DNA from 3 places in the Oceanobacillus sp. CF4.6 genome. Region 1 is predicted to be linked to each of the others. Evidence: riboswitches for the same ligand, from Rfam matches in the RefSeq annotation. Region 1 holds a riboswitch; each other region holds the start of a gene.
What was found. A riboswitch is a leader RNA that binds a small molecule or an ion and turns the genes downstream of it on or off. The one in region 1 is predicted to bind lysine.
Positions count from the first base shown of each region.

Region 2: linked by a shared signal. The riboswitch ahead of ACHABU_RS03910 (Na+/H+ antiporter NhaC family protein) and the one ahead of ACHABU_RS10060 (amidohydrolase) in region 1 are both predicted to bind lysine.
Region 3: linked by a shared signal. The riboswitch ahead of dapA (4-hydroxy-tetrahydrodipicolinate synthase) and the one ahead of ACHABU_RS10060 (amidohydrolase) in region 1 are both predicted to bind lysine.

Region 1 is NZ_JBIMEX010000005.1:132,368-142,693, reverse strand. Features, by position in the region: gene ACHABU_RS10085 (ABC transporter ATP-binding protein) at 1-406, shown strand, start outside; gene ACHABU_RS10080 (nitroreductase family protein) at 582-1,157, shown strand; gene ACHABU_RS10075 (ABC transporter substrate-binding protein) at 1,169-2,155, shown strand; gene ACHABU_RS10070 (iron ABC transporter permease) at 2,170-4,185, shown strand; gene ACHABU_RS10065 (alanine/glycine:cation symporter family protein) at 4,253-5,719, opposite strand; gene ACHABU_RS10060 (amidohydrolase) at 5,747-7,345, opposite strand; lysine riboswitch at 7,622-7,799, opposite strand; gene ACHABU_RS10055 (hypothetical protein) at 7,931-8,503, opposite strand; gene ACHABU_RS10050 (D-alanyl-D-alanine carboxypeptidase family protein) at 8,780-9,991, shown strand.
Region 2 is NZ_JBIMEX010000002.1:52,421-62,746, reverse strand. Features, by position in the region: gene ACHABU_RS03920 (HD-GYP domain-containing protein) at 1-702, shown strand, start outside; gene yunB (sporulation protein YunB) at 780-1,559, shown strand; lysine riboswitch at 1,606-1,787, shown strand; gene ACHABU_RS03910 (Na+/H+ antiporter NhaC family protein) at 1,944-3,485, shown strand; gene ACHABU_RS03905 (sodium-dependent transporter) at 3,705-5,243, shown strand; gene ACHABU_RS03900 (MetS family NSS transporter small subunit) at 5,244-5,351, shown strand; gene ACHABU_RS03895 (M23 family metallopeptidase) at 5,411-6,340, opposite strand; gene ACHABU_RS03890 (YhcN/YlaJ family sporulation lipoprotein) at 6,420-6,980, opposite strand; gene ACHABU_RS03885 (YutD family protein) at 7,112-7,387, shown strand; gene ACHABU_RS03880 (hypothetical protein) at 7,466-7,732, opposite strand; gene ACHABU_RS03875 (amidase) at 7,849-9,267, opposite strand; gene ACHABU_RS03870 (DUF86 domain-containing protein) at 9,379-9,816, shown strand; gene ACHABU_RS03865 (helix-turn-helix transcriptional regulator) at 9,831-10,326, shown strand, end outside.
Region 3 is NZ_JBIMEX010000001.1:3,475-13,800, reverse strand. Features, by position in the region: gene ACHABU_RS00075 (LAGLIDADG family homing endonuclease) at 1-363, opposite strand, end outside; gene ACHABU_RS00070 (hypothetical protein) at 870-1,130, opposite strand; gene ACHABU_RS00065 (YpzI family protein) at 1,344-1,484, opposite strand; gene ACHABU_RS00060 (GTP-binding protein) at 1,682-4,417, opposite strand; gene ACHABU_RS00055 (DUF1801 domain-containing protein) at 4,687-5,052, opposite strand; partial or broken gene corA (magnesium/cobalt transporter CorA) at 5,101-6,054, opposite strand; gene dapA (4-hydroxy-tetrahydrodipicolinate synthase) at 6,165-7,058, opposite strand; lysine riboswitch at 7,160-7,338, opposite strand; gene ACHABU_RS00040 (hypothetical protein) at 7,520-7,984, shown strand; gene ACHABU_RS00035 (ATP-binding cassette domain-containing protein) at 8,058-8,834, opposite strand; gene ACHABU_RS00030 (ABC transporter permease subunit) at 8,857-9,621, opposite strand; gene ACHABU_RS00025 (sulfonate ABC transporter substrate-binding protein) at 9,645-10,326, opposite strand, start outside.

The DNA.
Region 1 (10,326 bases):
ATCAGGTGGTCAACGACAACGTGCATGGATTGCCATGACATTAGCACAACAAACAGACATCATTTTGCTAGATGAACCAACAACCTATTTAGATATGACTCACCAAATCGAGGTTCTTGATTTATTATTTGAGTTGAACGAGAAGGAAGGGCGGACAGTTGTCATGGTTTTGCATGATTTAAATCTGGCATGTCGCTACGCTCACCACATTATTTCCATCAAAGATAAAAAGGTTTTTCAACAAGGTAAACCAGAAGAAATTATTACATGTAACCTAGTTGAGAAAGTGTTCCAAATGAAGTGTGACATCTTCTTTGATCCTAACTATGGAACACCTATGTGTATACCTCATGGAAAAGGACGTAGTGTGTTTGCGGAACAACAATCCAAATATCTTGAAATTTAATTGATTTAATATACGATATAAGAACAAATAGAAAACAGACGGATTTGCACCGTCTGTTTTTCTTACTTTATTTTCCTAGTAGTATTGACAGTATAAAAATAATCATATAAAATTCATGATAATGATAATCATTTTCAATTAAAGGTGGGGAAATACTATCGAGTTAATAACGGCGATGCGGGGTCGACGAACGATTCTTGATTATAAATCAGAAAAGGTCAATAAAGCTTTGCTGTTGAAACTGTTTAATAACGCAGCATACGCCCCCAATCATCATATGAAGGAACCGTGGAAGATAAAAATATATGAGGATGATGCCAAATCTGTGTTTGGGAAAAAGATTGTAGATAGTTACATAAGGCTTGGTCTATTAAAAACATCTAATGAAGAGAAATTAATGAAAGCGCGTCAATCCTATGACCGCTTCTTCACTTCTATCCCACATCATGTACTTTTTTACATAGATAAAGAGGATGATGGTGGCTATGTGGACGAAGAAAATTTTGCGGCTGTCTGTGCATTTATCCAAAACTTCCAGCTGGTAGCTTGGGAAAATGGAATAGGAACGATGTGGACTGCAAAGAAAACACTATTGGATGAAGTGTTTATTCGTGATATTGGACTTTTACCTGAGAAACATAAATTAATAGCGGTCGTCCAGGTTGGCTATCCTAATAAGGTACCGAAAGCAAAGGAACGTACACCGTTAGAGGGGAAAATTGATTGGATCAATACTGAAAAAATTAGATAGGAGATGGACTAATGAAGAAACTAGGATTACTTTTAGCATTATTTATTGTATTAATACTAACCGCTTGTGGGGGCTCAAATGAAACAGCTAATGAATCAGAAACAAATACGGATGAACGAACGATTACAATTGAAGATGCAATGGGTGAACAAACAATTGAAGGGATACCTGAAAATATCGTCGTATTGGAATGGTCCTATGCAGAAGATTTACTTGCATTAGGAATTCAACCTGCAGGTGTTGCAGATTTAGATGGATTTAATCAGTGGGTAAATATAGATGCAGCGTTTGATGAAAGTGTAGAAGACGTAGGTACCAGGCAGGAACCTAATCTTGAAGCAATCGCCCGCTTGAATCCAGATTTAATCATCGGTGTGGATTTTAGACATGAACAACATTTAAACAGCTTAAAGGATATTGCTCCAGTTGTTACATTCGCACCTTATGGGGAAGAAGCAATTGAGGATCATTATCAAAATATGATCAATGAGTTCCAAACGGTTGCAAAAATAGTTGATAAAGAAGCGGAAGCAGAACAAGTATTAGCAGATTTAGCAGATTTTACAGAAGAGCAAGTAGCACGTGTTTCAGATGCAGGGCTGGAGGGTTCAACCTATATTGCGACCCAGGCTTTTACCGCTCAAAACACGCCTGTACTTAGATTGTTTACAGAAAACTCCATTGTTTCCCAAGTGATGAGTAACTTAGGTTTTGTAAATGCATATGAGTCTGACACAGTTGAAACGTATGGATATACTGAAGTAACAATCGAAGCGCTACAAAACTTCCAGAACGAGAATCTTGAATTTTTATATATTGTTCAGGAAGACGATAATGTGTTTGCTAATCAGTTAAAAGGTAATCCTGTCTGGGAAAATTTGAGCTTTGTTCTGGAAGGGAATACACATGCATTACCAGGTGATACGTGGACTTTTGGTGGGGTATTATCAGCGGAAGTACTAACAGAAGAATTAGTTAATGCTATGGTAAATGAGTGATTCGGGTGGATATAATGCTTCGAAAATCAATAAAAGCGGTTCTGACCTTTGGGGGTGGGACCGCCCTTTTATGCATTTTAATTTTTATACATATTAATCAGGGGAGTGTAGCGATCCCATTTAGTACTGTTTTGGATGCGATTTTTGCACCCCAGGATTTGTTGGAACATCATACCGTTCGATATCTGCGGATGCCAAGGGCTATTATGGGCATTATTGCAGGTGGAGCACTAGCTGTTTCTGGAGTTATCTTACAAACCGTTACTAAAAATCCGCTTGCGTCTGCCAGTACATTAGGAATCCATTCAGGAACCTATTTTGCAGTAGTACTCAGTACGGTATTATTCCCGGCAGCTTTAGTTGGAAATGGAATTATCGTTGCATTTTTAGGGGGTATTCTAACATTTTTAACCGTATTTTTATTGTCAGGTGGTAATAAAGCAACACCAGTGAGAATGGTCTTAGCAGGAATGATTGTAACGCTTTTATTTTCCTCGCTGACAAGTGTTCTTCAAATTTTTTATGAAAATGAAGTAGCTGGATTATTTTTATGGGGTTCTGGTACGCTCGTTCAAAATGATTGGAGTGGCGTACAATTTTCCTTACCAATTATAGTTGCTGGATTAATCGTTATCTTGATCATGACTCATAAGTTGGACACGTTAACATTGGGCGATGATATAGCGATTGCCCTTGGGCAAAATGTATCGAGTGTTAAGTTAATTGCGATTCTTGTTGCCGTTTTATTGACATCTGTGACGGTTAGCATAGTGGGGCCAATCGGCTTTGTTGGACTAATTGCACCCCATATTATCAAGTTAATTGGTTACCGCAAGCATTTTCCTTTAATTATTGCCTCTTTTATATGGGGTGCAAATGTATTAGTTTTTGCCGATGTTTTAGCGAGGATTATTGATCCATCATTCTCAGAGCTTCCTGTTGGTTCGATCACTGCTTTAATTGGGGCTCCTTGGTTAATCTATTTAGTGTTACGCATGAAAAGGAGGAAGTATGGAGAAGAAAATACTTCTGTTTTAGCAGGTAAGGTAACAATTGGAATGCCGTTAAAAGTAATTGTGCCGGTCTTAGTTGCTGCAATTTTAATTACGTTGCTAATCAGTCTAGCCTCAGGGAATTATGGTTTCGAACCGCTTGTGGCATATCAGGTTTTTTTCGGTGATGGAAATGAATTTATGAAAAATCTTATTTTAGATCTTCGTTTGCCTCGTTCCCTTGTTGCCTTATTAAGTGGGTTGCTATTGGCAGTATGTGGCTTAATTTTCCAAGGTGTCCTGCGTAATCCGCTGGCAGATCCATCCGTTATTGGAATCACTTCCGGTGCAGGGGTTGGTGCTCTCTTAATGATGTATGTATTCGGTGTATCTGCAGTGTGGATTCCAATTGGGGCAATGATAGGTTCATTTGTATTTTTTGTTATTGTCATGGTACTTGCAGTTCGGGCCCAGTTTCAGCCAACTATTTTAGCGCTTCTTGGAATTGGTGTATCTGCTTTTGGCTCAGCGATCATTCAAATATTAGTTGTACAAGCTGACCTTGGAGTTTCATCTGCATTAACCTGGCTCTCAGGCACAACTTACGCGAGAGGGTGGTCGGAGCTATTTAATTATTTGATATGGCCGGCATTCATACTACTCCCCATCCTGTTTTTAAAAATTAAGGAAATGGATACGTTGGCATTAGGTGATGATACAGCAAAAGGGCTGGGGCTTAAAGTGATGTCCAGTCGATTTCAATTAGCGCTTTTGGCAACCGTCTTGGCAGCGTTCAGTGTAGCTGCAGTTGGAGCAATTGGTTTTATTGGTTTAATCGCGCCACATTTCTCCAGATTACTTGTCGGACCATCTAATCAGCGGTTATTTCCCGTTACAGCCTTAATAGGTGGACTACTATTAGTAATTGCTGATTTGCTCAGCAGGACATTGTTAGCACCAAATGAAATTCCATCAGGTATTTTAGTAGCAATAATTGGTGCACCATATTTCCTGTGGTTAATGAAGAAGCGAGCATAATTCTTTTAATCTCTCATAAAAAAGCAGATATACCATGTTACTAGGTATATCTGCTTTTTAACTATATTTATTTTTTCTCCGACAATTTTGTTTCCTTCTCCTCATAAAATAAAACGATCTCTGGATCTACTTCACCAATACCTAAATATCTTGCTTTATAATCACTCAGCAAAACGAAGAACTGCTTACTTAGGATTAGAATAACAACAATATTGATAAAGGTAGGGATAGCGGATGAGATATCTGCAAAATACCAAACCGTTTGCCCTGGTATACCAAAGCTTACAGCGTATACAACCATAAGAGTACCAGGAATGGGGTATAACCAAATAAAAGATTTTAGTAGTGCATTTTTAATCTTTGGTTTTCTGTTTTTGAATAAGTGGCGAAGCAGAATTTCGTAATATAAAAACCATCCACTCAATGTAGTTAATCCAAATAATAAAATAGATAAGGCAATAATCGTTCTTCCAGTTTCACCGATTCCGATTTCAAATGCCGCAAGTGTAAGCTCTGCTCCGGATAACCCGGATGACCATGCTCCTGTGATGATGATGGTAAAAGCTGTAATGGAACTGACAATAATCGTATCTACAAATACTTCGAAAGCTCCCCAGACACCTTGTTTAACAGGGTGATCAACTTTTGCAGTTGAGTGGACCATCGGGGAGGTACCCCATCCGGCCTCATTACTGTATACTGATCTTGCCATTCCCATACGGATCACCATCGCAACAGCTGCGCCAGCGAACCCACCTACTGCGGCTGTACCTCCGAAAGCGCCTGTTAGAATTAAAGAAAAGACATGGCCAATTTGGCTGAAGTTACTTAGGATAATATAGAGGCCTGCCAACACATAAAAGAGAACCATAATTGGAACAATTTTTGATGCAATTTTTCCAATCCGTTTTATTCCACCATAGACAACAAGGTAAATTAAGATGGAAAATAGAATCGAAGCTGGAATCATGCCAATGTTAAAGGTTGAACTCATTGCTTCTGAAATCGTATAGTTTTGCATTGTGATAAAGAAGGTGGAGAAAATCCCGAACCCAAAAATGATTGCAGGGAACATCCAATATTTAAAATTTCTTTCTTCTCCAAGTCCTTTTTCCATATAATAGGTCGGCCCACCATATGGATCGCCGTTTTCATCCGTATTCCGGTAATAGACAGAAAGTGTTACCTCAACCGTTTTAATAATCATACCAATCAATGCACAAAGCCACATCCAAAAGATGGCTCCAGGTCCACCAACTGCAATAGCGGTTGCAACCCCTCCGATGTTAGCTACCCCAACAGAACCGCCGATGGCAGTACTGACAGCCTCAAAGGAGGATAATATTCCTTTTTCGTCATGACCTTTTTTTTTCTCTTTAAAAAGGCTCATCAATGTTTCTTTTAAAATATGTGATATATGAACGAATTGAAAGAATTTACTTCCAACGGTAAAGTACAATCCCACAAATACAATAGTTAAAATAAGGGGAACCCCCCATAAAAATGCTGACAATTCTTTTAATATATTTTCCATAGATGTATCTCCTCAAAGTAGTAGTGTTTAATTGCTTTGATATTTAATGTCACCACCAATGATTGTCATTTCAATGGATGTGGTTAATAATTCGTCAGCATCTTCCATTTTAAATGGATTCTTGGAATAAACTGTCATGTCAGCCAATTTACCTGTGTCAATGGTTCCTTTGATTGCTTCTTCATTTGTTGGATATGCTCCCATTTCAGTGAATAACCTAAATGCTTCATGCATCGTTAATTTTTGATCAGGATACCAACCATTATGTGTTTGCCCTGGTGACCTTCTTGTCACAGCAGCATGAATTCCCATTAATGGATCGACTGGTTCGACAGGTGAATCTGATCCTCCTGCACATATTACTCCGGCCTCCTGCAGCGTTTTCCAAGCATAGGAAAGCTTCATTCGTTTTTCCCCAAGCCTCTCCTCAACCCATGGGTAATCACTCGCTAAAAATCGTGGTTGAATATCTGCAATTCTGCTTGGTTGTGCAAGACGCTCAATTAAATCTTCACGCAGCACCTGTACGTGAATCAGCCGGTCCCGGTGCGTTACGGTAGGAAACTGATCCATTATATCCAATACATTTTCCAGTGCTTGGTCGCCTATTGTATGAACAGCTATCGGCATAGATAATTCACGTGCACGTTTGATGATGTCATATATTGCATGCTGATCAAACATAGCTTTACCATAGTTTCCTGGGTCATCATTGTAAGGCTCTGATAATAAAGCAGTTCTTCTTCCAAATGCACCATCTGCAAATAGTTTTACTGCACCAATTTGTAGTGTTTCATTTCCGTAGCCCGCATACATTCCTAGGTCTCTTAAGTCATCGAGAAATTCATGATTGATTAAAAGATTGGAACGTAATCCAAGATGCTCCTGGTTCAGTAATTCGTCATAAATCTGATACGTTTGACGTAAACCGCCTAAGTAAAGGGGATCGTTTGAATGAACACTTGTTAGACCTTTTTCCATAGCGAAGTTGATTGCTTTCCTCATTGCATTTTTCAACGTTTCATACGATTTTTCAGGAATATGCTGCGTTATTAGATCGGAAGCAGATTCCAATAGTAATCCTGTTGGCTTATTTGTCGATTCATCCAATACGATCTTTCCACCTACGGGTACTGTCATGGTAGGATGGTAATTACATATTTCCAATGCTTTGCGATTAACTATAGCGGCATGTTCACAGATTCGCGTTAAATATAATGGGTTGTGTGGAGCTACATGATCAAGTTCATGAATTAAAGGAATTCCTCCATCGGTAAAGAGGTTTTCATCCCATCCTCCACCAAGTAGCCATTCACCTGGTTGAAGTGTTTTTGCCTGATTTTGGATGTGATTCAGTGCTTCGTGTTTCGTCGTAATTCCTGTTAAATCCAAATCGATAAATTTCGTGGCAATCATGGACATATGAAGGTGACTGTCTACCAATCCAGGTGTCACCGTATTCCCTTCCAGATTAATAACTTCAATATCGGAGTTTCCCCATTGGATGAGCATATCCTTGGTTGCTCCCATATCTATAAAACGGCCATTTTCTACGACAACTGATTGCACAGTTGGCCTTACTGGATTAAAAGTATAAAATTGTCCATTGGTAAAGATTTTTTTCATGATGTAACTATCTCCTCGGTAAATAATTTAGGGAAATAAACAATGGGATAGTTAAAGGGAATGATCTGGTTATGAAATAGGAGTGTTACTGTCTCATATATGTAGTAGTTAATTAGATTTACATAGCGTTTTTCTACGTAAATATTTGGAGAAAACATAATGAATGGAGGGAAGGTGTTTTATGTACACAAGGTATAAACACCTTTTTAAGTGCACAAAAAAACAACGATAGAAAATAACCTACCATTGTTTATACAATATACGTTATCCTCCATTTCGATCAGTAGTTCTCCATGCACAATTACATTGCATGACAGTAAGTTTCCTATTCAAAAACATACCAGCTATAATAAGCTTGACCCTTACTACGCTTCGGCAAATAATCCTTTCATCAATCATCATAGATGTCATCCTCCGACTGGTTACTCATATTAAATGCGCCTCTACCTCACCGATCTGATAAGGTTTGTTTATTCAATTTAGAGTAATGTTATCAAATTTCTGATTAACTTACAAGCGTTGATTTTGAAAATAATGCTGCGTTGCGGAGTGTATTCGACAAAATTCGGGGAGTGACAGGCACCTTTATCTTTTGAAGAGTCTGATAAAGAAACCCTGTTTTTGTTGTACTTCCGCTTCAGCTTCTTTTGCCGCTGCAATTTGTTTTTGTGTTTCGAGTCGATCATTTATAGTCTGCATTAACATCTTGTCACGTTCCTTCAGTCTTAATTCTATATAATCCTGCTGCTGATTCAGTCGCTGTACCAATTCCTTAATCAATTCATTTTGCATATGCAGTTCTTTATTGTAGTTTTCCAATAATTCATTTTGATGATGAACCATGTCTTTTAATTCCGTTAGATCGTTGTTATAACGTTCTGTGACGTTATCTATAACAGTTAATTCCTGTGATACATCATCACCTTTAACCCATAAACATACAGCTTCTGCACACTCTTTAAGACTCATATCGCCGCTATTTTTAAACGTTACAAGTTTCTGCAGTGCAATAACGTCATTCTCATTGTACCATCGTTGATTTTGATTATTCCTATTAAATTTATAACCTGCATTTTCTAATAGAATACTATACTTCCTTAGTGTTGATTCCTTTACCCCTAATAAGTTAGCTATATCTGCAGGGTTATATATTTTCATCCATTCTTTCCCCCTTTTTGTTAATTATAGCGTTATAACATAATTATACCAGAGTAATATTTAAAATTGTATGAAAATTTAATTAACAAATTTGAATTTTACTAGAAAAATGGTAGAAAAGGATAAATTTACGAAGTATATGTAACCTTTAATCTACCATATATTACCTGGAATGTTAGGTGTTTATTACAAGTTTTCAATCGTATTTACATATTTATTCCGTACCTTTATTCTAAAATAGAACGTACTTTAAAAATCTTAGATGGAGTAGTTATAATGAAAAAAATCGTTCTATTAATCACGGTTATACTAGCAGTTAATATGATAAACGCTTTGAAAGTCCATGGTGAATCGCCAGGATCTCCGACAATACATAGTGAGGCTGCTATTCTGCTAGAGGCAAATTCGGGTCAAATACTTTTTGAAAAAAATGCAAATGAACGTATGTATCCAGCAAGTGTAACTAAAATCGCTACAGCCATTTTTGCAATTGAGAACGGAGACCTGGAAGATATTGTAACGGTTAGTAGCAATGCCAGTGCCCGAAATGTGGAAGGGACTACTGTCTTTTTGGAAGAAGGAGAGCAAGTTACATTAAAGAAGTTGATTCAGGGATTAGTAATTAATTCCGGCAATGATGCAGGAATTGCGATTGCCGAACATTTGAGTGGAAGTGTGGAACAGTTTTCTGATGATCTAAATGTATACTTAACAAATGTAATTGGTACGGAACAAACTAATTTTGAGAATCCACATGGGTTATTTGACGAAGAACATGTTACTACAGCTGAAGATATGGCAAAAATAACCCAACATGCAATGAAAAACGATGCATTTATGAAAATTTTTGGTACAAAGGAAATGGAATGGGATGGTAAAACCTGGGATACTACTCTCCGAACACATCATAAATTAGTGAAAGATGAAATTCCCTATGATGGTATAACTGGTGGGAAAAATGGATTTGTATCTCTTTCGGGCTACACACTTGTTACAACAGCAGAAAACGATGATTTAAATTTAGTTGCTGTAACATTAAAGAGCAGTTACAATGAGGAAGCTTATAAAGATACAATCGAACTATTAGATTACGGTTTTGAAAATTTCAGCACATCGAGTATCGAAAAGGGATCTGTTTTTACTGTTGATGAACAGGAGTACGTAGCACCTAAGAGATTGTCCTATACGCATTCGCCGGATGACAAGTTTCGTGAAACAGTTGATGAGAGTGGAACATTAAAGATTGTAGGTCAGAATGATACAATAGCATCTTTTCAACTAGAAGAAATAAATAAGGAAAGTGTAGAGGTTGAAACTCAATTAGCCTCCGATCAAACAAAGACAAGCCTACTTGATAAGTTATTCTCTGTTCTACCATACATATTAATTCTTTTTGGTGTCGGCTTGATTGTGGTTTTCTTCAACAGGATTCGAAAAAAATCCAGAAAAAAATATGTAGTTAGAAATAATAAAAGATATTATTTCTAACTACTAAATAGTACAAGGAATAACACAATTCAATATTGCCATACACAGGTTAACCTTCTTGATACATATACTATCAGGAAGGTTTTTTCGTGGAAAGATTATGTTTTAACTTCATTGACATTGTTTGAATATTTGTTATATACTTAATTCAACAAAGTTGAATTATAATAAACATAATTGAATACACTAGATATATAGCAAAAATCTAGCGTATATGAAGCAGATATTGCTAAAGTGCAACGTTAAGAAATTATTATGTAAACGGATTCATTCCTTGCAATAGAAAAAACTGCAACACTGGTAAGAATATTTTCTAAATTGAACGGAGGGTTTAA
Region 2 (10,326 bases), on a different contig from region 1:
GTTTCTGATAATTATGTCTTTCAGCATTCACTTAATGTAGCGATTTACTCTCTTGCAATAGGGGTTCAAATGGACTATTCAAAAAGTACGCTGTTGGAAATAGGTGTTGGTGCAATGCTACATGATGTCGGCAAGATCTTCATTGATCCTGAGATTTTACATAAACCGGATCGGCTGACAGACCAGGAATTTGAAATTATTAAAAGTCATACACAAATAGGCTATGACTATTTGCGAAAGCATTCGGGGATTTCCTCTGTAGTTGCCCATTGTGCCTATCAGCATCATGAGCGGCTGGATGGCTCAGGATATCCACGAGGCATTGAAGATAGAGATATGCTTCCATATGCAAAATTGATTGGTATCGCAGACGTTTTTGATGCTGTGACAAGTAATCGCGTTTATCGTGATGCAATGCTTCCACATGAAGGATTGGAGCTCCTTTATGCTGGTGCGATGCGTCTTTTTGATAAAGAGATGGTCGAAGCATTTAAGAAGAGCATTGCTGTCTATCCGGAAGGCTTGACAGTGGAGTTGAGTGATGGAAGGCAAGGTGTCGTTATCAGGCAAAACGAACAACTTTGTGACAGGCCCATAATTCGAATTATTCAGGAGAACGGCACAGAAGTTAAAGAAGTTTATGAAGTTAATTTGGGAAGTGTCGTGAATGTAACGATTACTTCTGTATTGACGAAGGATTAATCCGTATTTTTCTCCGTGCTTTTACTTATTCTAACCCCCTTAAAACAAGCATAAATTGTTTTGAGGGGGTTTTTTGGTTGAGACATAAGAAGCGTTATCGAAAGAAAAACTTTGCATCGCCTCCAAATAATTTTATTATGATGATTACGTTCATTATATTTGTATGCAGTGTTGGTCTTAGTATATGGATCATTGATAAGCGGGTTGAACCGGTCTTAATGGAAATTGCAGAAGTAAAAACGGATGAATTTGCAACGCGTGCGATTAATTCAGCAGTAAGATTTGCTGAAGAATACAGCTTTGATGAGGTATTGAATATTACCTATGATAATGAAGGCCATGTCGCAACATACAATTGGAATCCCTCTGTAGTCAGTGAAATAAATCGGGTGGCAACAGACCGCGTCGAAGAATTCTTTTTAAATGTAAACAGGGGTGATCCAATTACGTATGATTATTCCCTTCATGATCCCTATGAATATGAAGAAGGGGCAGAGGGCCGTGTAGAACAAGATCCGACATTGGTGGAAGTTCCACTAGGTCAGGTTACAGGAAATACAGTCCTGGCAAATTTAGGTCCTAAAATACCAATAAATCTCGGGTTAGTTGGAAGTGTAAGGACGAATATTATACGTGAAGAAGAGGAGTTTGGAATTAATGGTTCATGGGTTTCCCTTTATGTAGATGTCGAGGCTGATGTTCAAATAATTATTCCATTCACTACAGATGTGAAGACAGTCAATACCGAAATTTACATTGATGGTGGGGCAATTATGGGGAAAGTACCCGACTTCTATGGTGGTGATGGAGGTGGACCATCTATCTCTGTGCCAAAAGACGACTTGCAGAATGACTGAAAATCTTGTATAGTAAAATCATAATTGAATAAAAACCTTATCAGATCGGTGAGGTAGAGGCGCAAATAATATGAGTAATCAACCGGAGGAAGACAACAGTGATGGTTGGTAAAAGGATTATTTGCCGAAGTGTAATAAGGGTCAAACTTATTATTGCTGGTACATCTTTGAATAAAGGATGCACTGTCATGTAACGTATACGAATGTGCATGGAGAACTACTGATCGAAATGGAGGATAACGTATATTGTAAAACAATGATGGGTTATTTTCTGTCGTTGTTTTTTTGTGAGCAAAATTAATGATGTATGCTCGTACACCAAGCGTTTCGCAATCAATATGTCCAACTCCCACACATTCGATATTAACTAATGGAGGTAACATCATGGAAGGAACAATTTTATCACTTATTCCAGCACTGCTTATGTTGGTACTTGTCGTACTAACGAGGAAGGTATTGCTATCTTTAGGTGCAGGAATTATCGTTGGAGCTTTATTAATTCATGATTTTAATATTTTAGATTCCGTATCTGAAGTCTGGATGGTTTTTTATAATATCTTTGTTTCAGAAGGATCTTTAAATACAGGAAATCTGCTATTATTAGGATTTTTATTATTATTAGGTATGATGACTGCATTTCTCCAAGCATCAGGTGGCAGCAGGGCGTTTGGGGAATGGATGATGAAACGCGTCAAAACCCGTACTGGTGCGCAAGTAATGACCAGTGTTTTAGGCTTAATTATATTTATCGATGATTACTTTAATAGCTTGGCTGTTGGACAAGTTGCAAGACCATTAACAGATCGACATAAAATTTCTCGTGCAAAACTAGCTTATTTTATCGATTCTACCTCTGCACCCATCACAGTTATTTCGCCAATTTCAAGCTGGGGTGCATATATAATAGGTATACTAGGTGGATTGTTTGCTGCTAATGGCATAACGGATATTCAACCATTAACAGCATTTATCCAAATGATCCCACTTAATTTATATGCACTTTCTGCAGTATTGCTTGTATTCATGGTTGCCTATTTGAATATGGATATTGGTCCAATGCATAAACATGAAGAACGTGCCATTAAAACAGGAGCAGTATTGGATCCGGAACAGGATAAGGTACCTGGAGATTTAAGTAATACATTTTATCCGCATAAATCTGGTAAAATATACCATCTATTACTGCCGATTATTATATTAGTCGTTGGTACAGTCCTATCCATGGTTGTTACTGGTGCCAATGCAAGTGATAATGTAACGATATTAACCATCTTTGCTAATACAAATGTTAATTTATCACTGTTTATAGGTGGGGTTGCTGCTGTTGTAACATCATTCGCATTTCATGTTGGCTTAAGCATACCAAAGGCGAATGTAGGGAAAATCTTTTTTGAAGGTATTAAAACCATGCTTCCAGCCATTTATATTCTTGTTCTTGCCTGGATGATTGGTTCGATTATTGGAACACTTGAAACCGGTACGTATTTAGCAGAAATAGTGAGTGAAGCGTCCATCAGTTCATCAATGTTACCAGTTTTGTTCTTTATCATTGCTGGATTAATGGCTGTTTCAACTGGAACATCATGGGGAACATTCGGTATCATGTTACCAATCGCTGCTGAAGTTGCAGCCGTCTCTGACATGGAGATGCTTCTACCATCTTTAGCTGCTGTACTTGCCGGTGCCGTTTTCGGTGATCACTGTACACCAATTTCAGATACTACGATCCTGTCTTCCACAGGAGCTGGTGCTAACCATATAGACCACGTGTTGACGCAATTACCATATGCACTCATTGCTGCTGGAGTAGCCATTGTAGGTTACTTGTTGGTAGGTCTAACGAATATGGTATTTATTCCACTATTCATTTCACTAGCTCTCGTGTTGCTAATTGGATTCATCATTCATTCAATCAAAAGTAAATAATAACGAATAAAAAATCTTTCATCCTATTTGGTGGAAGATTTTTTGTTAGAAATGATGGTAATAGAAAGAAGATTTAAAAATTACTTTGACATAGGTGAAAAGTACCGATATAATACAAGCATAAATGTTTAGAAAATAATAAACATTTTAAACATTCATTTTCGCCATGATGCATAGCATAGTATTGCTAGTAGAATGGAAAAAGGGGGAGGTTTATACATGGAAACACGTTCACAGTGGGGGACAAGAGCGGGGTTTATATTGGCAGCTGTTGGATCAGCGGTTGGTCTAGGAAATATTTGGCGTTTTCCAGCGGTTGCTTATGAAAATGGTGGTGGAGCTTTTTTTATTCCTTATTTATTTGCACTGCTTACTGCTGGGATACCGATACTTATTATGGAATTTACCATTGGACATAAGTATCGAGGTTCAGCTCCTTTATCATTCAAAAGAATGAATAAGAAAACAGAATGGCTCGGATGGTGGGGCGTACTAATCGCATTTGTTATATCTACGTACTACTCTGTTATCATTGCCTGGGCAATATCGTATTCCGTTTTCTCCTTTAATTTGGGATGGGGAGCAGATACAGAAGGATTCTTGTTTGGAGATTATTTGAAACTAACTGTTGATCCGGGTCAAACGGGGAGCCTTGTGCCTGGTGTACTTATTCCGTTAATTATTGTTTGGGTAGTGGTTTTGGGGATCTTGTTTAAAGGTGTTAAAAAGGGTATTGAAGTTGCTAACAGAATTTTTATCCCAGTTTTAGTTATTATTTTTCTTATCATTGTTGTTTATGCTTTAACATTACCTGGTGCAATAACAGGACTAGATGCATTTTTTGCTCCTGATTTCAATAGGATAGCAGATCCTGATGTCTGGGTTGCAGCTTATGGACAGATATTCTTTAGTTTATCCATTGCATTTGCAATAATGATTACTTACTCTAGCTATTTGCCAAAAAAATCGGATATTACTAACAATGCTTTTATTGTAGGGTTAGGTAATTCCAGTTTTGAATTGCTTGCTGGTATTGGTGTATTCGCTATTTTAGGTTTTATGGCAACAGCAGCTGGTGTTGGGGTTGATGAAGTAGTTGCAGGAGGGGTAGGATTAGCTTTTGTAGTTTTCCCTGCAATTATTAATGAATTCCCATTCTTAAATGAATTTTTTGGCTTTTTATTCTTTGCTTCTTTAGTTCTAGCTGGGTTAAGCTCATTACTTTCAATTACGGAGACATATGTCGCTGGTTTAGTAGACAAATTTAACATTTCCAGATCCAAAGCGGTACTTTTCGGCGGCGGTTTAGCTGCGGTTATATCCTTGCTTTATGCTACACAAGGTGGATTGTACTTCCTAGATGCTGCAGATTACTTCATAAATCAATTTGGAGTAGCATTGGTTGGTTTAATAGAAGTTGTAATGATTGTTTGGGTATTACGTGAACTGAAAGATCTTCAAACACATGCAAACGGAATATCAGATATTCGATTAGGGTCATGGTGGACGATTTGTTTAAGTGTGGTCACACCAATCGTATTAGGTTATATGATGTTTGGATTGTTCAAACAAAACCTTTTAAAAGAATTTGATAGTGCTACTGGTAACTATGAAGGCTATTCGGATACCTTTATTATGTTTGGTGGATGGGCAGTTGCAGCTGCAGCTTTGCTTATAGGTATTTTACTCTCTCTTACAAAATGGAGAACTTCGGATACAATGGAGGAAGAAAAACAAAAGACTGGGGAGGCAAAATAAATGAGTGGTGGAGCGATATTTGTAATGTGCCTCGGCATAGTTATTATATGGGGTGGACTCGGAGCAAGCATTTGGTACGCAATTAAAACTTCAAAAACGGCAAAGTAACGTAACGATTAACGATTAAATAGAGAAGAACCTTTATCATTGAGATAAAGGTTCTTTCTTTAGTTTTTATCTTTAGCCATGCGCTCCCATTTTATTAAATATGGATAGGGATCGAAGGACCATTCACTGTATCCATTATCTTTATACATCCCATAATGCAAATGTGGAGGGAATTTTCCCGATGTACCAGGAGGTCCATACCCCGTTGAACCGACACTTCCGATAACATCGCCAGGCTTAACAACCTGACCAACTTTAATGTCATCACTGAATCCACTCATATGTGCATAATAATGATATATATTAAATATATCCCGGATACCAACCCGCCAACCACCATATAAATTCCAACCCATCATTTCGATAACACCATACGTAGTCGAATGAACAGGAACACCGTAACTTGCAAAGATATCGGTTCCTTCATGGATTCGATTTCCTCCGAATCCTCTCCTGTCACCCCATGTGTTCCGATAACTGTAATTGTGTTTTATGGCTACTGGAAAGTCTCTGTCGGTTAAATGAATACCCTGAAAGGTCTGGAATACCTTTGATGTATTCATGATTGTTTGAACCGTTAAATCGCGATTGTAATGATTCCACAGTGCAATTCGAATTTCATCTTTGGTTGGACCATATTCAAGAAGGATCATTGCCATTGTGTACAGAACATCTTCTTCGTTAGCTGGGTCTGCAATTCCATCTCCATTACCATCTTTGCCTTTTCCATTGAATGTGTCGATGAGAGCTATGTCTTTCAGCAAAGAACTGTTACCAGGCCCGAACCAAATTTCCGGCATGATTTCTATCGAGATGAGTTGCTCAGGTTCATCACTGTTCTTCATATTACGTTCATAATTATCAATTGCTGCTAAATAATACCATGGAATCTGTGTAAGTGCTTCTGTTTTCTTAAAAAGCGCCATGCGTTCATCATAAATATTTTCTTCCGCGTGAACATTAAAAGGATAGAAGAAAAGAAACATCATACTAAAGCATACTATGGTTGCCCGAAAAGACATTTTCTCACCTCCAGAAAGAATTATTTTTTGAAGTTTTTTTCGTACATTATTTTTCCGGGTCATTAGGTAGACCTTGTGAGGATTTTTGCATTTCTTCAATAATCATATTAATCGTATTATCGTAATCGCGATTTTCTGTTGAAGAATTATGCAGACTTTGAATGTCCTGCATGAGTGTTTCATTGTCGGAAACATAAATATCGAAATAACTTGGCATGATAGACATCGCAGTTTTTTTGGCAATATCAGCAGCTTCTTCTTCAGCTGTATTTTCATTTCTGTCATAAGCAATTAGAACTTCTCTGTCCGTTACAAGGGTAGCCACTTCATTAAAACCATTATTTTTTAAAATAATCCTGGTAATCATATCAGCCATTTCATTTCGGTCGATCGTAATCTCCTTATCGTCGTTTACCGTATCATTTTCAAATTGTTCTTTCGTATAGCGGACATAGCCAATTTGATCATCGTCTGCTGGAGCTTCGTAATTTCTCGAAGGGTCCAATTCGTCTGCAATCTGTTCCTGTTCTGTCATTGTATTATCTGTTGTATTGCATCCAGTTAAGATTGTAGTAACAGCAAGAGCTATAAAAATGAGTGATTTCATATTTTCCCTCCTAACATATTTATTAGATGCCTTTAGTTTCTATAAAAAGCAAAAATTAATGCATGAAATATTTCTGGTTTCCATATCGCTTCATGTGGTAAACTAGAATCAGTTTAAGTGGGGTGAGTTTCTTGGTTGAATTGAACGGAAAGAATTATGAAATTATTGAAGATATAAAAGATGGATTTCAGGAAGAAGCAATAAAAGCCCGTTATTCCGAAATCTTAGCGAAGTATGATTATATTGTAGGGGATTGGGGATATGACCAGCTCCGATTAAAAGGATTTTATAAAGATAGAAATGCAAAAGCAGCGATTGATTCAAAAATAGGTACGTTAGATGATTACTTACTGGAGTACTGTAATTTTGGATGTGCATATTTTGTACTGAAGAAATTACCGAAATAACATAAATAATTCTACATACAATAAGTGACTGCAGTTTGTAATTTGAACTGCAGTCTTTTTATCCTCAATCCTCAATCCTCAATCCTCAAACGTATCTTTCTCATCGTGTGTCGGATGTGCACCATCAGCCTGTCTCGGTAAGCCTTCGTGCTGGTTCTTATCTGGAAAAACAAAAGCACTGTCTCGATACTGTCCTTCTGTCCATGGTTCAGACTTTCCTGTTACCTTTTCATCTTTATTAATTGCGGAACCATAGGATCCTTCAGGGAATTCTTCTGGAATCAGCTGATTATGTTGTTGATTGACGTTTGGAAAATCGGAATACGGTTGCTTTTCTTTACGCATAGTCAGTTCCTCCTTTCTTACGAATAGCTTTTGTAATAAAGTGAAGGTTATAACCTTTTTGGCAAAAATAAAAACGGCACTTCCTTGTAACATTGGAAGGACCGTTTTTAAACTTTTTATGTGGAACGAACGTAGCCTCTAAATTTTTTCTCCAGAAGTCTCCCTATTCGGAACAGGGCGTCTTCATTGCCTGTTGCGCTCATTATTTGCACACTGACAGGCATATTGTTCTCATCTACACCTATAGGCACGGTTAAAGCAGGAAGGCCCCAGACATTCGCATATGCTACATATGGCATAAAATGCAGGAATGTTTTTCTAATGGAGAAGATTTCCTTAAAGACCTGACCATGTGGAAGGGCACCTGAATGATACACAGGGAAAATCAGTAGCCGGTTCTTTAAATAAGTCGCCAGTAATTCATCACCTTGTTCCAGTGATTCCTCAATCTCACGTACCCGCTTCAATGACGGACGGAACATTTTTGATCCCATAATTGCCCAGGAAAGGTATGGATGTACCTTTGTCCGTTGGGTTAACTTTTCTTTGAAGAAAGAAGTATAAACATTTGATCTGTCATTGTTGTATGCTTCCAATTCAATTAATTTGCTTCCCTCAATGGACATTATTTCCTGCCAGATTAATGAGCTATTTTTAAAATAAGGAGGGACAGCCCGCTTGGTGGAGTATGTTTTTTCCAAAAAGATTTCAAGTTGGTCAAGAATTTCCTTCGTTTTTTGTGATAAAGGATAGTCTGTACTTCCTGGTAATATTTCAATTCTGAACCGATGCAATGGTTTAGAATCCAAGGAAGATCCTGTAAGTATTTGATACAATAATTTCATGTCTTGGACGGATTTACCCATCGGCCCAATCGTCATCATGCGTTTCTGTAGAGGATGCACTACTTGAGGAATATGCCCACTTATGGAAACTTGGTTCATCCCGGGCTTGAATCCGATAACACCATTAAAATGAGAAGGAAAACGAATGGAGCCACCGATGTCCGAACCGATGCCTGCAGCAGCACCGCCGACTGCGAGAAGTGCACCTTCTCCACCACTAGAACCACCTGCAGTACGACTTACATCCCAGGGGTTGTTCGTTCTTCCATATAATTTATTTTCCGTTTCCTGACAAAAACATAATGCAGGAGTGTTCGTTTTACCTAAGATAATAGCACCAGCATTTTTTAATCGGGTAACAACCTCAGCGTCCTCTTTGGATATTAGATCCTGACGATGTTCGAGTCCTGCGGTTGTTTTCATCTCTGTGACATGTAATGATTCTTTGATGCTGATAGGAACACCATGTAAAGGCCCTTTTACTTCATTTCTTTCCATCATAGCATCCATTTCGTTGGCATCTTCCAAAGCTTTCTCAAAGCGATCTTCAACCATGGCATTAATGGTAGGATTTACTTCCGATATATGTTTGATATAAGCTGTAACCGCTTCCGAACTTTTTATTTCCCGGTTTTGAATTGCACTGGCAATTGCCGTTGCATCCATATCGATAATCATTCTCTCTTTCATTTGCTTCCCCTCATTTTAAGTATCATTACATTTAAATATATCATGTTTTGGCTAATATTCATAAAGAATATGATATGATAAAATTATAGTCAGTTAACGGGGGGAATATGTATGTATTTCGTAGACCGAAGTAAAATTGAGCAAACGCTTTTATATATGGAAGAAATTCTGAATGAAATGAAGAAACAAACCTTCAGCAGTTATATGGAAAAATTTAGTTTGGAACGGATGGTTCATGTGCTGATTGAATCTACGCTCGATGTTGGAAATATGATGATTGATGGTTTTATAATGAGGGATCCGGGGAGTTATGATGACATTATCGATATTCTAATTGATGAAAAAGTTATACCATCAGAAGAAGAACAGGCATACAAGTCATTCATCAGTCTCCGCAAGATGCTCGTTAATGACTATACGGATGTCGATCATGTCAGATTGCTACATACGATGACCGAATATGGAGAGGTATTGGACCAGTTCAGCAGCAACATTCGAACATATTTAACGAATGAGCTTGGAGTAGCCAATGCTTTTTCAAATGAATGAAGGTGATGGATTAAATGAGTAAGCGTACACCGACAAAAGAGAAACTACTAGTCGTCCTGAAAAAGAAAAACTGTTTAACGATTGGTGCTATTATGGAGCACTTTACGATTTCAGAAATAGCTGTTAGAAAGCAGATTCATGAACTAGTACAGCAAGGTCTAATAAAGCAGAAAACCAATAAGCAGAAGATTGGTCGACCATTTCTTACCTATGATCTGACAGAGAAGGGCCATGAAACGTTTCCTAATCAATATAAACAGTTTCCTGTAGAATTGCTTCAAGATTTGGAGGAATTGAAAGGAAAACAGGCAGTTCACGAGCTATTGAATAAACATACCGATCGCGACAAAATTAGCTTAACAAAAGCAATACAATCAGATGACTTTGATGAAAAGATAGCTGAAATGACGAGTATTCAAAATAAAAAAGGCTATATGCTTGAAGTGGAAAAAACAAAATCGGGTGACTATAAGATAAATAATTATAATTGTCCGGTTGCAAATATTGCTT
Region 3 (10,326 bases), on a different contig from region 1:
ATATAAAGGCTGTTCTGAGCCAATTTCTTTTCTAATACTTTCTAAAATGTACTTTTCCTTCTGAGCAAAACTTATAAATTGACTTTCTCGTGCAACAGTTCCATCTGCAATGAAAAAACCTAAAATATAAGCCATATTATTTGTCCAAGTCTTAAAATAATGTTCGTTTAATTGGTATATACGTTTCCAGCTACCTCTTGGTCTTCTTTCAATATTATTTTCCTTTAATAACAAATTAATATATCTGGCAGACACATTTGCCCGCTTTCCAATATCAACTGTACTATATCCCTCTTTATACAGACGAATAATTTCGTCTGTACTCAATGTTCTTTTCCGAACTTTATTTTTACTCTCATCCACTTCTATCTCTCCTAACCGGAACCCTTGTTCTAATTAGATTATAACATCATCTAAGATATTCAGACAATAGTTATTTAACTATTGTCAATTAACTGATCTTATTAAAAAAATAATTCCCTATTGGGGTACTACCAGCAAAAAGCGGAAAACATACGCTAAGGATACTGTTCAGAAAACCAAGAGTTACTGAACGCCTTGTTCCTAAAGGATTTATGAGGATTTTCCTTATCTGTTAATGTTCAATAATTTATCTCTTTATCTATGTTCAGTTAATAGGCAAAAGATAAGATTTGTTACAACTATAACAAAGTCTTAGCCTATAGAAAACATGGTACAAAAGCGGTTTATAGAGGATAGATTTAGATCACCATATACGAGCTGACTTCCAATAATTCCCCCATAAAAGAGAAAATGGTTCCAAGGTGGTGGTATATGTTTAGCACTAAAGTTGGTTCAAGGAGGATTGAGTGATTTGAAAACTATTATCAGTAATTACGTTTGTTTTATTACAACGAAAAAATATATAATGCCAACACAAGAATAGAGACAGCTGTTACAATCACATAAATAAAAGATAGATTTTTAACATTTTTGGTAAGTGACTCTTTTTCATAATCGTTCGATCGCTTTAATTCGTTCGCAGCGCTGTCCTCTTCTCCCTCGTATTTTTTTATTTTTTTATCTTCTTCTTTCAAAACACGGACAGTTAACACTAATGATACAATGATAACAACAGCGCTAATTAAACCAAGCATCCAATAATTCATGGTAAATCCCCCTCTTTTCTATATTATAACAAGAATATATTCTAGAATGAGTAATCGCATTTAAAACCTTCGCAAAGCTGTTTGTTCATGTATTCCCATTGTGACATAAAAAAATTAGGATGCAAATCCCTTCCAGGAAATGCCTCCTATTATTGAGTAATTTTTCCGTTAAATGATTAACAAAATCTAAGTAGGTCTTCTGTATATTAGATTCTACTTTTTACCATCATTCAATCTTCTGGCTTCTTCAGGACTTGACATTTTGGTTGATCCTTTATAGCGTAGACCGACATCTCGATCTGATTCTACTCGTCCACTCTCTTTCAACTTTTTTTCTTGACGATCTCTTCCCATGATTAACACCTCCCAATCTTAACATGAGTTCTTTCATGAAATTTATTCAGCAACTTCCAAGAATATTAGAAAACTTGGCATCCGCCAAGCCTTTTTGGCGAATGCCTTAGTTGCACTTATGCAAGTAAGAAAGTTTATACTTTCTTACTTGCTGAAAAAGGAAGATACGTTTCGTATCTTCCTTCAGAAAATTTTGGTTATACCTTGATTTGCTCACCTGCAGTAGCCATCCACTCAAATTGACGAAGCTTTAGGTCAAATTGTGTGAGTGGGTCGCGGTAAATTTCAGGATTCTCCCGCATATTGCTTAAAGAATCTTTATCTTCTTTAATCTCCTTATGTGTATCTTTTAAGGTATCATGAAGCACTTCATGAGGGTTGGCGAAAAACATGCTCATATCCCTCGCCAATGATTGTTCGAATATCTCAAATTGCTGCATAAACGTGTCTGTAATCGATTCTGCAGTTTCACTATAATCTTTACCTTCAATGAATTGCTTGTATTTATTTTGAAGCATCCCTTTATTTTGCGATAATGATCCAAATATCTTTCCAGCACTTTTAAATAATAACTGTGACGGGGTGGAACGCAAGAGTATATTAGCATTTGCCAGTTGGATGTTTCCCCTTGTCATACGATCTGCATCTCGGCGCCAGTCATCCAGCACTTTAAAGTCACAATCCAATACCATTTTTTCTTCACCGTACAGATAATTAAAACTCTCACTCAATTCTTTTAAATTTGTCTGACTTTCATTAAATTCTTCTTCACTTTCTATAATCCATCTTTGGATTACTACGCGGAATTCCGGTAAGATCGTTCCTTCAATATAATTAAATACTTGCTTATTCATTTCTTCATTCAGTTGTACATGAATTTTTTCAAAATTACTGTCTTCCTTTACCATTTTAGAGCATTCTCGAAGCAGTTTAGGTATTTCCCCTGTCAATTGTTCTCTCATTTCATCTTTAATCTTATTATATGAACGATGAATAACTCGCACTTTCTCCTCTTCCATATCACTTAACTGATTTACCGCACCTTCGAGCTTTGTTACCATCTCTTCATTCCATTTTATATTACCCATTAAGGAATTTTCTATTTCTGTTCGTCTATCGAATAGATACTTAATTGATTCCTTAATATAATAAAGGATTGTGTATGCACGGCGCACTTCCATGTCTCGCTCATCTTTGTCTTTCATCGAACCAATGAACGCTGACAACTCATCTAACTGGCTTTCATGTTCATAATATTTGGAAAAGGCAAAGACCTTAGCATATGGAAAATACGTATTGATTTTTGCTGTCGTACTCTCAATAAGTTCCCTTGCTTCCTCGTTATTATCGATTTGCTCCATATTCCCTATTATAAAATGAATTGACATCTCGGCTTGTTGCTCATTCATTCTGACAGCCATATCAAGTTCTTTACCTGTCAGTGGCGAATCAGCATTAAGGACATATAGCACACTGTCTGCTACATGTAGATAAGGAAATGCTGCACTCCTGCTTTCGGATTGATTTGAAAGTACCGGAGTATCAATCAAGGTAAGTTTGTTTTTATGCAAATACGATAGAGGTTTTTTCCATAAAATTAATGTCTTTTCGATATTTGTATGAATCTCATCAAGGTGGGATATATTTCTAATCTCCTTATCTGAAATAGCATGCATTTCCGCTTCGTCACCATCTTTAAAAAGAATGGCTGAAGTACAATCTCCTTCAAGCTCCTCGCCAACCAACGTATTCACAAAGTCCGCTTTCGCACTCCCTGAAGTCCCGGCAATCAGAAGGTGGTAATGTTCCAAATCTGTTTGCTCACGAATCCACCATCCAAATTGTTCACTCAATAAGACGCCATTATTGGTTGCCCATTTTTGAATCGCATCGAATAGCCTCAAGCCGTTTTCCATCCCGTTCTGATGGGGGGAAGATTCGCTGACAATGCTTTCCGCTGCAGTAACAATAGAAGCGTCTATCGTGGACGGAAAAATATCATTCCATGCAAGCACAGCCGTTGAAGAAATGAGACCATCTGTAACGGTAGATAGTTTCACCCAATTTGTTAAATGTTTCGGTATTAAGTGCGATAAATCCCTTATTAAATAATCTCCGTTAATTAATTCAAAGTAGTCCTCTCTATAGCGGACCGACAATTTCTGCCATATATAGGAACGCCCCAGCTCTATATTCAGTAAAAGATCGTTGATTTCATTAAGCCATGGAAAATACAGATCATTTTTTTTGTAACTATTCCATAATGCTGCGACGAGGCTCTCAAAACGAGCTTGATCAATCGTGTTTAAAGTTATTAATGCCTCTCTAAAATAGTTGGGTGTAATTTTCGCTGTATAGCCCAGTTCTACATACGTTTCTAAAACTTCATACCATGACAGGGATTCCGTTCGAATCGCTTCCTTGACAGCAAGCCTAACCGCATTGGCAATATCCTGTTGTTCCTCAAAGAAAGCCCGCGCTAGATCAGTTACATTAGGATAATCTGGATTGAAGTCAATTGCATTTGTAATGGAATTAGCCGCCTGTTCAATTTTACCTCGCTCTATGTATAGTGAAAACAGCTGTAGAAGTAATTCCGATTTTAAAACATCCGAATCGGTTTGGACAGCTTTATAATATTCCTCAGCAATTGCAAGCAAATCCAGTTCATAATGAGCATCCGCTATATTTTTCTGAGCCCATGGCTTTAAGTCATCTGAAATATTCTCCCATTTAAAAATAGCTGATTCAAAATCTTTGTTTAAAAAATATACCTCTCCTTGAGAGAAGCGAATAGACGATAAATCCGTTACTTCTTTCTTTTGTTCAGTCATATACATCTCACCCAAAACCTGAATAGGGTGTATACTTTCATTGCCTTCTATAAATGTTTTATAATAGGTTTTATTGATTAGTTGCTTCTCAAATGTCATCATGAACCTCCGCAGTCTTTTTAATTAATATATTCACTAAATCGATAAGTATATCTCCATATGTATTTATAATGTTTATACCACTCTATAATAAATTCGTAACATCTAAGGTATTTATGACTTTTCACCCGAATAATAATCCATTTTAAAAAGATAACGGTCAATCCAGATCCTAACTGAATCACCGTTATCTTTATTATTTCATAAATAGCAGGATAAAACTATATTAAGTCCCTAGGATCATTTTTGGAAAAAACAGTGCCTATGCTCTATTGCTCATTCAATGCTACTGCTTCCTGAATAAGTAGGGTAAAGAATTCCGTTTTATAATCATCACTATTTTTTATTTGAATATGTCTCATTGTTTTCCCTTTACCTTGTAAACATTTAAACGCATCTATTTCTTGAAGTTCATTACCTTTATGAAAACCAAGGTTCACATGCTTTTTGGCAGCTTGGAGATAACAAACCAACCCGCCATATGAATAGTTCGGCATGGACCATTTTAGCTCTTCTACAAGCTTCGGTGAAGAATCAAGGATTAGCTTCCTTAAATCTGCTGTAATCGCTTGAATATCCTCTGGTAAATCTTCAATAAACTGATCAACCGCTTCTGTTCTCCTTTTACACTCCATGAAGTATCTCCTTTTAAATCGTCATTGTTAATTTTATCGTTCTAGTATTTAAAACCACTTTTTCTTTTTAAACCAGAGGATCATTGACACGCTAATTATTGCCATTAATCCAAGGGAAATAAAATAACCATACTCCCATGCTAATTCAGGCATATTCTCAAAGTTCATTCCATATATACCAGCTATAAATGTTAAAGGTGCGAAGATCGAAGTAATAATTGTAAGTACTTTCATGACATTGTTTGTTTGATGTGAATTTAAAGACAGATAGCTGTCACGAATGTCAGCTGTTACTTCTCGATTAGACATCACCATTTCCGATAATTTTAAAAGGTGGTCATAAATATCGGAAAAATACTCTTTTCTTTCTTTAACCCCCTCTAAGTGTTGAGAATTCAGCATGCGATAAAGTAAATCACGCATAGGATTAAATGTATGTCTTAAGTTCAGTAGCGTGTGTCTGATATCAAAAAGCTCATTCATTAAAAGATCCATTGATTTATTTTGAGTATTGTCTTCTATTTTGTCTAATTCATCTTCTATTTTATAAATAAGCGGAAAATAATTATCAACAATCTTGTCCATGATTCTATATAGCACATAATAAGGTGCCCACTGAGAACTATTTTTCTCTGTTAAAAAAAGGTCTCACACATCTTCAACTTCTTTTGTCTGTTCTTGATGATATGAAACGATATAGTTATCTCCTATAAAAAAATTCAGCTCATCTTTTGAAACATCCTTGCTTCCTTCTCTTACCGTTTGCGTCACATAAAATGTGTAATCATCGTAATAGTCCAATTTTGGTCGTTGTAGTCTGTATACACAGTCTTCAATTGCAAGCGGATGAAAATGAAAAGTCTGTTCTAAATGATTGATTTCCACTTCAGTTGGACTGTTAAAATCAATCCAACACATTTTATACTCAGATAAATTTAGTTCATTTATGGAAACATTCCTTTTCAACTGCTGGTCATTAGTGATGCCACTTATTCGTATCATGTTGCTACTCCTTTATTCTTAAAGCCAGGATTAAAATATTCTTACAAGTTAGTTTAACATATCCTAATGAGAAAAAGGGAATAAGCATATGCGCTTATTCCCCTAAGTAATCAATATCCTGCTACTCTTTTTTCCTCGTAGATAGCAATGACTTTTGATAAAGATTCACGTTCCAAATCATTTAACGGTATGAGTGGCAAGCGTACACTTCCAACCGGCACACCGATTCGATTTAATGCTTCTTTTACTGGCGTTGGGCTCGGTGCTGCAAACATTGCATTCATCACAGGCAATATACGACGATGGATGGCGCCTGCTTCGGCGACTTCTCCTCTATTGAAATGCTCCATCATCTCCTGCATTTCGTTCCCGATGATATGGGAAGAAACAGATACGATCCCTGTACCACCGATAGCCAGCGTAGGCAGTGTTAGACTGTCTTCCCCACTGTACACACTAAAGTCTTCAGCCGTATTACTGATCAGTTCGGCTGTACGATCTAGGACTCCACTTGCTTCTTTTACAGAGACAATGTTTTTAATTTGAGATAATCGTATAATCGTATCCAAATCTAAGGAAGCAACACTTCTTCCTGGTATATTGTACAGCATGACAGGTAATGTTGTGCTTTCTGCGATTGTGCGGAAGTGCTGATACATACCTTCCTGTGACGGTTTATTGTAGTACGGAGTAACAAGCATAATTGCATCCACACCTGTTTTCTCCGCTTCTATTGTTAGTTCAATAGAGGCTTTTGTGTTATTTGATCCGGTGCCTGCAATGACTGGAACTCTCCCATCCACTACATCCACAACAAATGTAAATAATTTCAATTTCTCATCATGCGTTAATGTTGGCGATTCACCTGTTGTTCCCGCAACCACTAACCCATCTGAGCCATTTGCAATCAAGTAATTAACCAATCCTCTAGTAGCTTCGAAATCTACTTCTCCATATGGATCAAATGGAGTTACCATTGCTGTTAATACGTTACCGAAATTCATAACTGTTCACACCTTTTCTTTAATTTTTTGGATAGGTGTGGAGGACAAAAATAAAAAGCACCAACGAGAGCCCGCTGCTGCTTAGAACTTGGATTAGTTCTACGCTTGATAGCCCTCCATATAGTTCCCTATATGACAGTTCTGCATCTATTAAATAACAGAACCAACTTCAGGATGATGAGTTTCCTTCCGCTTCGGCAAATTCCCCTTTCCTTATGTATCCCCGGACCTCATTCTCCTAAACATAAGTACTAATGGTTTCTGCACCTCTATCCTTACTTTAAAAAGATCTAAAATAAGAAAGTATTTGATTGTTATTTGTATTATAACAAAAGTATCTAAGAATAAACAAGCTTTATCCATTTTTTTCTATAAAATTTTAATGCAGTTCCTTCGTATTTTCCAATATTCAAGTGGTATAATAAAAATTGATTCTTAAATAACACCTATCTGGAGGTAACATGCTTACATTTGAAAAAAAACTAGCAATTATTGAAGACTTTACAGAATTAGAGCGTCATGATGTATCACTAGGCCGTGTCAATTTTCATTTTGAAGAAAGTGTGATGGAAAAGAAGATTGTCGTCTATCATCTTCACCCAAACGGGAATGGATTTGTATATGCTGAACAAATAGATGAAAACTATGCGGTTGATTCTAAAGGAATGGTAAATATCCGTGACTTTACACCGGATGAACTGCGTAACATTATCAAACAATCCATTAAATCCCTCTCAGAATCAGAACCTTTTGAAGAGAGCTGGATTAATAACGAACTACAAATCCTTAAACTAATTCATGATTTTGACTTATGGAATATCTATGCAGGAGACTTATTGGATGGTACATACGCAACCTACAATGCCGCTGCTGATTATCTTCAGCAAGAAGGCTTCAGAAGGCTCGATGATGAAGATTTAGAATAGTAATCGAAAATGAACCTACTTTTTATAGAGGTTCATTTTTTATTCTCTTTTATGGAGTGAAAAGGAACCAGTCTTAAATGTGAGATTCCTTTGAACTCTTTACTAAAGCGATTTTACCCTTATTACGATCAAGAATTTTCTCCAGTATTTCTTCTACATACATCGAGAAAGCAGGATGTGTACGTTGTCTTGGCCTAGGCAAACGAATAGTCTGATCCAAGCTTATTTCTCCATTTTCAATTAATATGACTCGATCAGCGATAGCAACTGCCTCTTCCACATCATGTGTAACGAGAATCGATGTAAACTTCTTTTGTTTCCAAAGCGACTCAATGAGATCCTGCATCTCAATTCGAGTAAGTGCATCAAGTGCTCCGAGTGGTTCATCCAGTAGTAATAGTGAAGGATTATGAACTAAAGCCCTGGCTAAAGCGACACGTTGCTTCTGACCACCGGATAGTTTCGACGGCCAGTCGTTCATACGATCTTCCAATCCAACCTGATGTAAAGCTTCCATCGCTCTTACTTTGAAATCGCTTGGAAGACCGATACATACATTATCAATCACCCGCTTCCAGGGCAGAAGCCTCCCATCCTGAAACATTATGCGTGCATATTCATTTAAATGGTTCAATGGTTCATCATTTATATAGATGGAACCCTTATTGAATTTTTCCAATCCTGCAATTAATCGAAGTAAGGTGCTCTTCCCACAACCACTCTTCCCAACGATCGCTATAAACTCTCCTTTTTCTATACGAAGGTCCAATCCTTTCAGTACGGCCCGTTCTCCATACGATTGCTGTAAATTAGTAATCTTAATATACTTTTCTTTTGTAGATGGTTCCAATTTTGGTTACCTCCTTCGTAGATTAGGTGTTCCAGCGAAGTAACTTTCCTTCCAAATACCTTGCTATAACATCGGATAACTTTCCAAATAACGCATAAAGCAAGATACTTAAAACAATTACATCCATTTGCATAAATTCCCTAGCATTCATTGCCATGTATCCAATACCGCTATGGGCAGAGATCGTCTCCGATACAATCAACGTTAACCACATTACTCCCAAAGAAAATCGAATACCTACAAGAATAGACGACATTGCACCCGGAAGAATAACAGAAAAGAATAGCGATTTTCCTTTTAATCCGTACGCGCGTCCCATCTCTACTAATCCTTTATCAACCGATTTAATTCCATGGTACGTATTGATATAGATTGGAAAAAGAACCCCTAACGCCACTAAAAAGATTTTGGATGTTTCTCCAATCCCAAACCATAATATAACAAGTGGAATTAATGCTAAGTGCGGAATATTTCGCAGCATTTGAATAGATGTATCGAAAAAAAGATCAGCAAAACGAAATATACCGTTAAGTAACCCAAATACAAATCCAATTACTCCCCCTATGAGAAATCCTGCTAAAGCTCTGCCAAGACTAATAGAAACATGGCTAAATAATTCCCCCGTTGACAAAAGCTTCATACCAGCTTGTAAAACCTTTGTGGGTGCTGGCATAATCCTTTCAGGAATTGCTCCTGCCCATGATAATAGTTGCCATCCAACAAGTAATAAGAGGGGTAAAAACCAGGGAATGAACTTTTTAATCGAACCCTTTAGTAAAAGTTTCATATGCCCAACCCTCCTTTCTGTCTTTATTGCCTATCCATGACATCTTTAACATCTATTTTCTTTGGAATAATGTCCAGTCGAAAAAATGTATCTGCAATCTCCTGCTGTTCTTTTATTATATTTTCATTTAAAGAATCAACACCGTAGACTCTTCGTTCGACAGCCATCTTAATGGATTCCTTATCAATTTTTAAAATCGGTGCTAACGTATCGATTAACGCTTCATGATGATTGTTAGCCCAGACAGAGGAGTTCTCAATCTCTTCCAAAATAACGGCAATCAAATCTTCGTGTTTCTCTGCGAACACTTCATTTGCTATAAAAAAATCCCTATCTGTTGTGAACCCTTCACCATTGACTAAAAGTGTTGCATTCATATTAACTTCCGTTGATGAAGTAAAAGGATCCCAAACTACCATTGCGTCTGTTTTCCCTTGTTCAAAAGCTATTCTGGCATCACCAGGGGACAAAAATACAGGAGTAATATCTGTATAATTTAATCCTTCACTTTCCAGCGCTTTCACAATCAAATAATGGGAGCTCGATCCTTTAGCAAAGCTTACCTGCTTCCCTTTTAAATCTTTTATAGATGTTATTTCTGAATCCTCTGGCACTAATATACCGCTTCCTTTAAATTTGGATTTCCCTGCTGCTATGGTTACGAATGGTGCGTCTGCAGCTTGAGCAAAAATTGGTGGTGAATTT